DNA from 2 places in the Stenotrophomonas sp. TWI587 genome. Region 2 is predicted to be linked to the other one. Evidence: riboswitches for the same ligand, from Rfam matches in the RefSeq annotation. Region 2 holds a riboswitch; the other holds the start of a gene.
The links. A riboswitch is a leader RNA that binds a small molecule or an ion and turns the genes downstream of it on or off. The one in region 2 is predicted to bind glycine.
Positions count from the first base shown of each region.

Region 1: linked by a shared signal. The riboswitch ahead of gcvP (aminomethyl-transferring glycine dehydrogenase) and the one ahead of ABE464_RS06295 (trimeric intracellular cation channel family protein) in region 2 are both predicted to bind glycine.

Region 1 is NZ_JBDJMW010000005.1:62,531-67,721, forward strand. Features, by position in the region: gene gcvP (aminomethyl-transferring glycine dehydrogenase) at 402-3,281, opposite strand; glycine riboswitch at 3,370-3,471, opposite strand; gene ABE464_RS09640 (multidrug effflux MFS transporter) at 3,750-4,973, shown strand; gene ABE464_RS09645 (hypothetical protein) at 5,077-5,191, shown strand, end outside.
Region 2 is NZ_JBDJMW010000003.1:142,104-147,294, reverse strand. Features, by position in the region: gene ABE464_RS06310 (NAD(P)/FAD-dependent oxidoreductase) at 1-705, shown strand, start outside; gene ABE464_RS06305 (ribonuclease E inhibitor RraB) at 706-1,050, opposite strand; gene ABE464_RS06300 (GIY-YIG nuclease family protein) at 1,137-1,406, opposite strand; glycine riboswitch at 1,451-1,544, shown strand; glycine riboswitch at 1,553-1,644, shown strand; gene ABE464_RS06295 (trimeric intracellular cation channel family protein) at 1,737-2,354, shown strand; gene ABE464_RS06290 (MdtA/MuxA family multidrug efflux RND transporter periplasmic adaptor subunit) at 2,609-3,724, shown strand; gene ABE464_RS06285 (MdtB/MuxB family multidrug efflux RND transporter permease subunit) at 3,721-5,191, shown strand, end outside.

The DNA of each region.
Region 1 (5,191 bases), on a different contig from region 2:
TACTAGCAGTAGCACTTAGCACTTAGCACTTAGCACTTAGCACTTAGCATTGAACGTTGGGCGCCCATGCTGATGCTATGGACAGTCATCCGATGAGTGCATGAGGTGTTAGTGCTCGCCTCCGCTGCACGGCGATTGCGTTTGCTTTTTCAGAGGTAGCCGACCCACTGTCGAGGGCGGGGGTGTGTGGGTTGGCGGGACCGTTGGAGCGGCATGGATGCCGCTCACGAGCCTCCAGGGACGGATTTACGGCGTGTCCCGCGGACCCGCACACCCCTGCCATGCCACAGCATCTCGCCGACGTTGAGCTCGGCCGGTGCGCCAGATTGGGGGGGCATGAAGCAACACAAAAAACGGCCCGCTTGCGCGGGCCGTCTGCTGTTGCGTCAGGGCAGGGAGGCTTAGACCTCCACGCCCTCGTCTTCCTTGTACGCATCGACCGGGATGCAGGCGCACATCACGTTCTTGTCGCCGTAGACGTTGTCCACGCGTGCCACCGGCGGCCAGTACTTCTGCTGGCGCAGGCTGGCCAGCGGGAAGGCCGCCAGCTCGCGCGGGTAGGCGTGGGCCCACTCGCTGGCCGAGACCGCCGTGGCGGTATGCGGGGCGTGCTTGAGAGGGTTGTCCTCACGGTCCAGGCGGCCGTCTTCGATTGCCGCGATCTCCTCGCGGATCTGGATCATCGCGTTGATGAAGCGATCCAGCTCGTGCAGCGATTCGCTCTCGGTCGGTTCCACCATCAGCGTGCCGGCGACCGGGAAGCTCAGGGTCGGGGCGTGGAAGCCGAAATCGATCAGGCGCTTGGCCACGTCCTCGGCGCCGATGCCCGAGGTCTTCTCCAGCGGACGCACATCCAGGATGCACTCGTGCGCGACCAGACCGTTGCGGCCGGTGTACAGCGTCTTGAAGTGCGGGGCCAGGCGTTTGGCGATGTAGTTGGCGTTGAGCAGGGCCACCTGGGTTGCCTTGCGCAGGCCGGCGGTGCCCATCAGCGTGATGTACATCCAGCTGATCGGCAGGATCGAGGCGCTGCCGAAGCTGGCCGCGCTGACCATGCCGACATCGCCTTCGCCGCCCAGCACCTTCGGCAGGAACGGGGCGAGGTGCGACTTGACCGCACACGGGCCGACGCCCGGGCCGCCGCCGCCGTGCGGGATACAGAAGGTCTTGTGCAGGTTCAGGTGCGAGACGTCCGAGCCCCACTTGCCGGGCTTGGCCACGCCGACCAGGGCGTTCATGTTGGCGCCGTCGGTGTACACCTGGCCGCCGTGCTTGTGCACGATCTCGCAGATCTCCACCACCTCTTCCTCGAAAACGCCGTGCGTGGACGGGTAGGTGATCATCAGCGCGGCCAGGCGATCGCTGTACTTCTCCGCGTTGATGCGGATGTCGTCCAGGTCGACGTTGCCGTTGGCATCGGTCTTGGTCACCACGACCTTCATGCCGCACATCTGTGCCGAGGCCGGGTTGGTGCCGTGCGCCGAATCCGGGATCAGGCAGACGTCGCGATGGCCTTCGCCGCGCGAGCGGTGGTAGGCGCGGATCGCCAGCAGGCCGGCGTACTCGCCCTGCGCGCCGGAATTCGGCTGCAGGCTGACCGCGTCATAGCCGGTGCATTCGACCAGCATCGCTTCCAGACCGTCGATCAGTTCCTTGTAGCCGGTGGCCTGGTCGGCCGGGGCCAGCGGATGGATGTTGGCGAACTCCGGCCAGGTCACCGGGATCATCTCGGCGGTGGCGTTGAGCTTCATGGTGCAGCTGCCCAGCGGGATCATGGTGCGATCCATCGCCAGATCCTTGTCGGCCAGCGAACGCAGGTAACGCAGCAGTTCGTGTTCGCTGTGGTGGGTGTTGAACACCGGGTGGGTCAGGAAGTCGCTGGTGCGGACCAGATCGGCCGGCAGCGCATCGGCGGTGGCGACGTCGAGGGCATCCACGTCGACCGTGGCACCGAACAGCTGGCCGAGCGCGATGATGTCGGCGCGGGTGGCGGTTTCGTCCAGGCTGATGCCGACCGCATCGCTGTCGATCGCACGCAGGTTAATGCGCGCAGCCGCAGCCTTGGCATGGATCGCCTTGGCGTCGATGTCCTTCACGTGCAGGGTGTCAAAGAAGTGCTCGCCGACGTTGACGCCGGCACCGCGCAGTGCCGCGGCCAGGATCGCGGCCAGGCGGTGGGTACGGCGGGCGATGCGGGTCAGGCCTTCCGGGCCGTGGTACACGGCGTACATGGAGGCCATCACCGCCAGCAGCACCTGGGCGGTGCAGATGTTGGAGGTCGCCTTCTCGCGGCGGATGTGCTGCTCGCGGGTCTGAAGGGTCAGGCGGTAGGCGGCATTGCCCTGCGCATCGACCGAGACACCGATCAGGCGGCCCGGCATCGAGCGCTTGTACGCATCGCGGCAGGCCATGAAGGCGGCGTGCGGGCCACCGAAGCCGAACGGCACGCCGAAGCGCTGCGAGTTGCCGACCACGATGTCCGCGCCCCATTCGCCGGGTGCGGCGATCAGGGTCAGTGCGAGCAGATCGGTGGCCACGGCGACCAGGCCGCCACGCGCGTGCACGGCATCGGCCAGCGCCTTGTAATCACCAATATGGCCGAACGTATCCGGGTACTGCAGCAACACGCCGTAGGCTTCGGCTTCCATTGCCTCGGCCGGGGTGCCCACGCGCAGCACGATGCCCATCGGCTCGGCGCGGGTGCGCAGCAGTTCCAGCGTCTGCGGGTGAACGGCGTCGTGCACGAAGAAGGTATCGGACTTCGACTTGGCCGAGCGCTTGGCCAGCGTCATCGCTTCGGCTGCAGCGGTGGCTTCATCCAGCAGCGAGGCGTTGGCGATTTCCATGCCGGTGAGGTCGGCGCACAGCGTCTGGAAGTTGATCAGCGCTTCCATGCGGCCCTGCGAAATCTCGGCCTGGTACGGGGTGTAGGCGGTGTACCACGCCGGGTTTTCCAGCACGTTGCGCAGGATGACATTCGGGGTGAGCGTGCCGTAGTAGCCCTGGCCGATGAAGGTGCGGAACACCTGGTTCTTGTCGGCGATGGCGCGGATCTTGGCCAGCGCCTGCACTTCGGTCAGCGACTCGGGCAGGTCCAGCGGTGCCGGCGACTTGATCCCGGCCGGGACGATCGCATCGGTCAGCGCGTCCAGCGAGGCGTGGCCGACCACGTCGAGCATCTGCGAGATTTCGGCGTCATTGGGGCCGATATGGCGTTCGACGAACGCGTGACTGTGTTCAAGCTCGCGCAGGGAGGGGGTGTTCTGGGACATGGCTGGCATCCGGAAGAGTGGGCACGCACGTTCGGAAGGCGGCCGGGCCGGTGCGCGTCGCGGGCGACAGCGATCCACCGGACCTTGCGGTCTTCCTGGGTGCCCCTCTGTCCTTTTGCCTGAGAGTTTAAAAGCACGCATCTGCGTGCTTCGTGCCCCTTCGGCGCCGGCATTCGCCGGTCTCTCCAGAGTTTTGATGCGGGTGGTATCGGGCCTGAGCGATTACGGGCGTTGCGCCTTCGGCAGCGGGTGTCCGCTTCTCCCACCATGTAGCCCGGCGATTATAGCCCAGCCCTTTCGGCCACTGGGCCTTTCCGGCACATGAATACGGGGCCGCACGGGCGGCAGAATGGGCCCCCGGGCATGGTGCCGGGGGGCGCAAAGGCCTATCATCTCCGGATCCTCGTATTCATCTGGCGCCGCCCTCCCGGGCTGGCGCCCGCCGTGCATTGCGCATGGCCGCTGACGGAAGCCCGCATGACGCCCGCCTCACCCTCGACCCGCCGCCTGGCCCTGCTGCTCGCAGGCTTGGCGATGTTCGGTCCGTTCTCGATCGACACCATTTTCCCGGCCTTCCTGCTGCTGGGCGAGCGCATGCAGGTGGACCAGGTCGCGGTGCAGCAGACCATCAGCGTGTACCTGTTGTTCTATGGCCTGATGAGCCTGGCGCACGGCCCGCTGTCCGATGCGTTCGGCCGCAAGCGGGTGATCATCGGCGGGCTGGTGTTGTTCATCGGCGCCTCGATCGGCTGCGCGCTGTCGCGGGACATGACCACGTTGCTGGTGTTCCGCGCGCTGCAGGGCGTGACCGCGGGTGTGGGTGTGATCGTCGGCCGCGCCGTGATCCGTGATCTGTACCACGGTGCCGACGCGCAGCGCTTGATGAGCCAGGTCTCGATGATCTTCGGCGTGGCCCCGGCGATCGCCCCGATCATCGGTGGCTGGATCCTGCTCGGCGGCGGCGACTGGCCACTGATCTTCTGGTTCCTGGTGCTGTTCGGTGTGGTCCTGCTGCTGGCCACGGGCAAGTGGCTGCCGGAAACCCATCCGGTCGAGGCGCGCACGCCATTGTCGATGCGTGAACTGCTGCGCAGCTATGCCCGCATGGGCTCCAACGCGCGCCTGCTGCGGCTTTCGGCCGCCGGCGCGCTGAATTTCTCCGGCATTTTCCTGTACATCGCCTCGGCGCCGGTACTGGTGATGCAGCACCTCAAGCTGGGCGAGGGCGGGTTTGCCTGGTTGTTCATTCCAACCATCGGCGGCATGACGATGGGCTCGTTCCTGTCCGGGCGCATGGCCGGGCGGATCCTGCCGCAACGGCAGATCGCGATCGGGTTCGGCCTGTGCGCACTGTCGGCCGTGCTCAACATCACCTATGTGCTGTCGGTGCAGCAGATCGCGCTGCCGTGGGCGGTGATGCCGATCTTCCTGGGCGGCGTGGGCATGGCGCTGATCTTCCCGGTGCTGGCGCTGGCGGTACTGGACATGTACCCGCACCAGCGCGGCCTGGCGTCTTCGATGCAGATGTTCATCCAGCTGATGATCAACACCGTCGTGGCCGGGGTGGTCTCGCCCATGCTCAGCAGCAGCCCGGTGCATCTGGCGTTGGGCTACATGGGCTTCTTCGCGCTGGGCGGCTCGTTCTGGTACTGGGAACGGTATTGCGAGCGCCGCCGCGCCGTGCTGACGCCCATCGAGTGATGCCCATGCTCGGCCCTGCCCGCACAGCCACAAAGCGGGGCGGAGACAGGCCCACCCTGGCCTGTGCGGTATCCTTGACGCTTTGACGCAGTCCGGATTTGCCATGTCGACCACCTCCAAACTGCGCCGCGACATCCGCCGGCGCCGTGAAACCCAGGCCGCCAACCGCGAGCAGGCTGCTACGCCGCCGGTTGAGCCGCATGCAGAGCTGCGCGATC
Region 2 (5,191 bases):
TCGGCCAAGGTCCGCCTGGTCGAGGCCGGCCCGCGCGTGCTGTCCACCTTCCCCGAGGTGCTCTCGCTCAAGGCGCGGCGGCAGCTGGAAAAGCTGGGCGTGGAAGTGCTCACCGGCATGCCGGTCAGCGACATCAATGCGGAAGGCTTCCAGCTGGGCGAACGCTTCGTCGAGGCCCGTACCGTGGTCTGGGCCGCGGGTGTCGCCGCCTCTCCGCTGGCACGCACCTTGGACGTGCCACTGGACCGCGCCGGCCGCGTGCCGGTACAGCCCGATCTCACACTGGAGGGCCACCCGGAGATCTTCGTTGCCGGTGATCTGGCTGCGTTGACCCAGGCCGATGGCAAGCCGGTACCCGGGGTCGCCCCGGCGGCCAAGCAGATGGGCAAGCACGTGGCGACCACGATCCAGGCGCGTCTGGCCGGCAAGCCTGCGCCGGGCCCGTTCAAGTACCAGGACTTCGGCAACCTGGCGACCATCGGGCGCATGGCCGCGATCGTCCACCTTGGCCGCCTGCAGCTCTCCGGCGTGCTGGCGTGGTGGTTCTGGCTGGCCGCGCACGTGTTCTTCCTGATCGGCTTCCGCAACCGCGTGGTGGTGCTGCTGAACTGGGCAGTGGCGTACTGGAGCTACCAGCGCAGCGCGCGGATCATCTTCGGCGATGCTCAGGAGGATCGCCGGCCGAAACGGCCGCCGACGCCCTGATCAGCCCTGCGACAGGCATCCCCAGCCATCCACCTGACCGCTGTAGGACACCGCCTCACTCGCGAGCAGACCTTCGAAGCCGGCGATGTTCTGGTGGGTCGGCAGCATCAGCGGATGCACCACCACCTGCCACGGGAACTCATCGTTGCCCTCATACGCGGCGAAGGACACCTTCTGGTCGTTCTTGAGCAGGTGCACGGCGAAGGCGATCGCCACGTCCTGGGTCGGGAAGATCAACGCGAAATCCACCTCGCGCGGAACCGACAGGTCATCGCCGTCCTGCAGCATGTTCCAGAGCACATCGCCATTCTCATCTTCCGGGTACAACGACAGATCGCGGGACATGGCACTCCAGGGCTTGGGCAAGCGGATCAACAAACGAGGGTCGATGGTATGCCGCCGGCGAAGGCGCGAACAAGCCGGGTGCCGCGCTACATGGGGTCGCCCAACTGCAGCCACGCCAGCTTGCGCTCCCGCGGTTGCCGCTTGAGCTGCCACTCGGCCTTCGACGCCGCTGCCCGGTCCGGGTAGGCGCGCATCGCCAGCACCTTCACCGGTGGGTTGGCGCGGGTGTATTTCGCCCCTTTGCCGGCGAGATGGGCCTGGAAGCGCGCGTCCACGTCGTTGCTGATGCCGGCGTAATAGCTGCCGTTGCGGCATTCAAGCAGGTACAGGTACCAGAGGGCGGGTTCAGCGGGCATACCGGGATTATCCCCCGGCACGGGCCCGGCGGCTGCTAGAATCCGCCCCGGATGCAGGAGAGAGGCGCCGCGCTGGCGCCCGCCGAAGGCGCAGGCTCCCATAATCGCTCAGGCCGGTGGCTGCACAGCCACCAACCATGCATCCGACACGCCGATCTGGAGAGAGGTCTTCAATGACCCGCCGAAGGGGCACGTGGCCTTGGCCACCGAACTCTCAGGCAAAAGGACAGCGGGAGCGGCAACGGAATCCCACCTCACGACAGTGCAGCGGCGCTGGCGTGATGCGTGTGCGTTTCCGTCCCCGCCTGATGTGTCCCCCGGAGCCACCCCATGCTGCTCTCCCTGATCTACCTCATCGCCATCTCGGCCGAAGCCATGACCGGCGCGCTGTCGGCCGGCCGCCGCCGCATGGACCTGTTCGGCGTGGTCATCATCGCCTGCGTGACCGCGCTCGGCGGCGGCTCGCTGCGCGACATCGTGCTCGGCCATTACCCGCTGGGCTGGGTGAAGCACCCGGAGTACCTGGGCTTTACCATCTGCGCGGCGCTGATCGCGACCTGGGTGGCACGCTGGATGCACCACTTCCGGCGCACCTTCCTGGTGCTCGATGGGCTGGGCCTGATCGCGTTCACCCTGATCGGCTGCGCGGTCGCGCGCGAGGGCGGGCACACGGTGCCGATCATCCTGATCGCCGGCATGCTCACCGGTGCGTTCGGCGGCGTGCTGCGCGATGTGCTGTGCAACGAGGTGCCGCTGATCTTCCAGAAAGAACTGTATGCGGTGATCACCCTGCTCACCGGCGCGGCCTACCTGACCCTGCTGGAACTCGGTGTGTCACTCAACGCGGCCACGCTGTGGTGCCTGGGCGGTGGCTTCCTGTTCCGCCTGCTGGCGATCCACTTCAAATGGGAAATGCCGAAGTTCGTGTATCGCGACGAGGTACATTGACGCACCGGCGGGCATGACCAAGGTCACGGGAGCTTGAGCGGCCCGGCCCTGTATCATGGCGCTCCCGTTCCCTTCGAACGGCATCCAGCCACGCGGCGGTGTTCCACCCGCTGCCCCGCCAGACACCCTCTCCCCCGTTGACCTGCCGCCGTCGGCCGGTCCCCATGGACGCACTGCTCCGGTGGAGGGTGCGCAGGATGCGTATGTCCGCTTCAACGCCCCCGTCGTCTCGCCGTCGTTTGGCCAAACCGCTGTTGATCGCTGCCGCTGTCAGCCTGGCCGCCATCGCTGCATGGAAGCTGCTCTCGCCCGCCCCCGCCGCCGGCCCGTCCGGGGGTCCGCAGCCGACCCCGGTGCGTGTGGCCACCGCGACGCAGGAAGATCTGGTGGTGCGTCTGAAAGCGCTCGGCACGGTGACCCCGCTGCATACGGTGAGCATCCGCAGCCGCGTGGATGGCGAACTGCTTCGGTTGGCCTTCTCCGAGGGCCAGCACGTCACCGCCGGCGAGCTGCTGGCCGAGATCGATCCGCGCCCGTTCCAGGTGCAGCTCTCGCGTGCGCTGGGTACCCAGCAGCAGAACCTGGCCGAGCTGGACAATGCCGAAAGCCAGCTCAAGCGCTTCGCCGAACTGCAGAGCAAGCACTTCGTCTCCGCGCAGGACCTCAGTGATCAGCAGAGCAAGGTGCGCCAGCTGCAGGGCCGCCGCCAGACCGACCAGGCGGCGGTGGATGAAGCACGCCTGCAGCTGCAGTACACCCGCATCACCGCGCCGGTGGCCGGGCGCATGGGCCTGCGCAATGTGGATGTCGGCAACCTGGTGCGCAGTGGCGATACCGAGCCGCTGGCAACCATCACCCAGACCACCCCGATCAGCGTGCTGTTCACCGTGCCAGAGCCGGACCTGCCGGCGGTGGTCGCTGCCGCACGCGCCGATCCCCGGTTGACCGTGGAAGCCTGGGACCGCGAGGAGCGCACCGCGCTGGGTGACGGCGTGCTCTCCAGCCTGGACAACCGCATCGATACCGCCACCGGTACGCTGAAGCTGCGCGCGCAGTTCGCCAATGCGGATGAGTCGCTGTTCCCCAACCAGTTCGTCAACGTGCGCCTGCAGGTCAGCAGCAGCGATGCGGTGGTCATTCCCAATGCCGCCGTGCAGTTCGGCAGCAAGGGCAGCTACGTCTACGTGATCGCGGCCGATGACACCTCGTCCCTGCGCAGCGTGGTGCTCGGCCCGGCCGATGGCGAACGCGTCTCGGTGCGCGAAGGCCTCAAGGCCGGCGAGCGTGTGGTGGTGGAAGGCATCGACGGGCTGCGCGAAGGCGCCAAGGTCGAGGTGGTGGAGCAGGACCCGCCGCGGACCGGCGCATGAACCTCTCGCGCCCCTTCATCGAGCGCCCGGTCGCGACCACGCTGCTGATGGTGGCGCTGCTGCTGTCCGGCGTGATGGCCTACCGCTTGCTGCCGGTCGCGGCACTGCCGCAGGTCGATTACCCGATCATCCAGATCACCACGCTGTATCCCGGCGCCAGCCCGGATGTCACCACCAGCGCGGTCACCGCGCCGCTGGAACGACAGCTGGGCCAGATCCCGGGCCTGAAGCAGATGTCCTCGACCAGTTCGGGCGGCGCATCGGTGATCACGCTGCAGTTCTCGCTGGAGGTGGCGCTCGGCGTGGCCGAGCAGGAAGTGCAGGCCGCGATCAACGCCGCCGACAGCTTCCTGCCCGACGACCTGCCGGTGCCACCGGTGTATCGCAAGGTCAATCCGGCCGATACACCGATCCTGACCCTGGCGGTGACCTCACAGGGCCTCTCGCTGCCGCAGGTGCACGACCTGGTCGATACGCGCATGGCGCAGCGGCTCTCGCAGCTGCCCGGCGTCGGCCTGGTCAGCCTGGCCGGTGGGCAGCGCCCGGCGGTGCGCATCCAGGTCAATCCTTCCGCGCTCGCCGCCAACGGCCTGAGCATGGCCAGCATCCGCACCGCGATCGGCACGGCCAACGTCAACATGCCCAAGGGCAGCTTCGACGGCCCGACCCGCGCGATCATGCTCGATGCCAACGATCAGATGCGCTCGGTGGCCGAGTATCGCGCCCTGATCCTGGCCTGGAAGGACGGCGCACCGCTGCGCCTGGGCGATGTCGCCACCATCGAGGATGGCGCCGAGAACCGCCAGCTGGCCGCGTGGTCGGGCACCACCCCGGCGGTGCTGATCAACACCCAGCGTCAGCCAGGCGCGAACGTGATCGCCGTGGTCGACCAGGTGCGTGCGCTGCTGCCGCAGCTGCAGGCCTCACTGCCGGCCGGGGTGGATGTGACCATCCTGAGCGATCGCACCGAATCGATCCGCGCATCCATCCGCGGCGTACAGCACGAGCTGCTGATCGCGATCGCCCTGGTGGTGATGGTCACCTTCCTGTTCCTGCGCAACATTCCGGCCACGATCATTCCCAGCATCGCGGTCCCGCTGTCGCTGGTCGGCACGTTCGGGGTGATGCTGCTGGCCGGCTTCTCGCTCAACAATCTCACCCTGATGGCGCTGACCATCGCCACCGGCTTCGTGGTGGACGATGCGATTGTCATGCTGGAGAACATCGCCCGCCACCTGGAGCGCGGTGCCACGCCGATGCAGGCAGCACTGAAGGGCGCCAGGCAGATCGGCTTCACCCTGATCTCGCTGACGCTGTCGTTGATCGCGGTGTTGATCCCGCTGCTGTTCATGGCCGATGTGGTCGGCAAGCTGTTCCACGAGTTTGCGATCACGCTCGCGGTGGCGATCGGCATCTCGTTGCTGGTCTCGCTGACGCTGACGCCGATGATGTGCGCGCGCCTGCTCA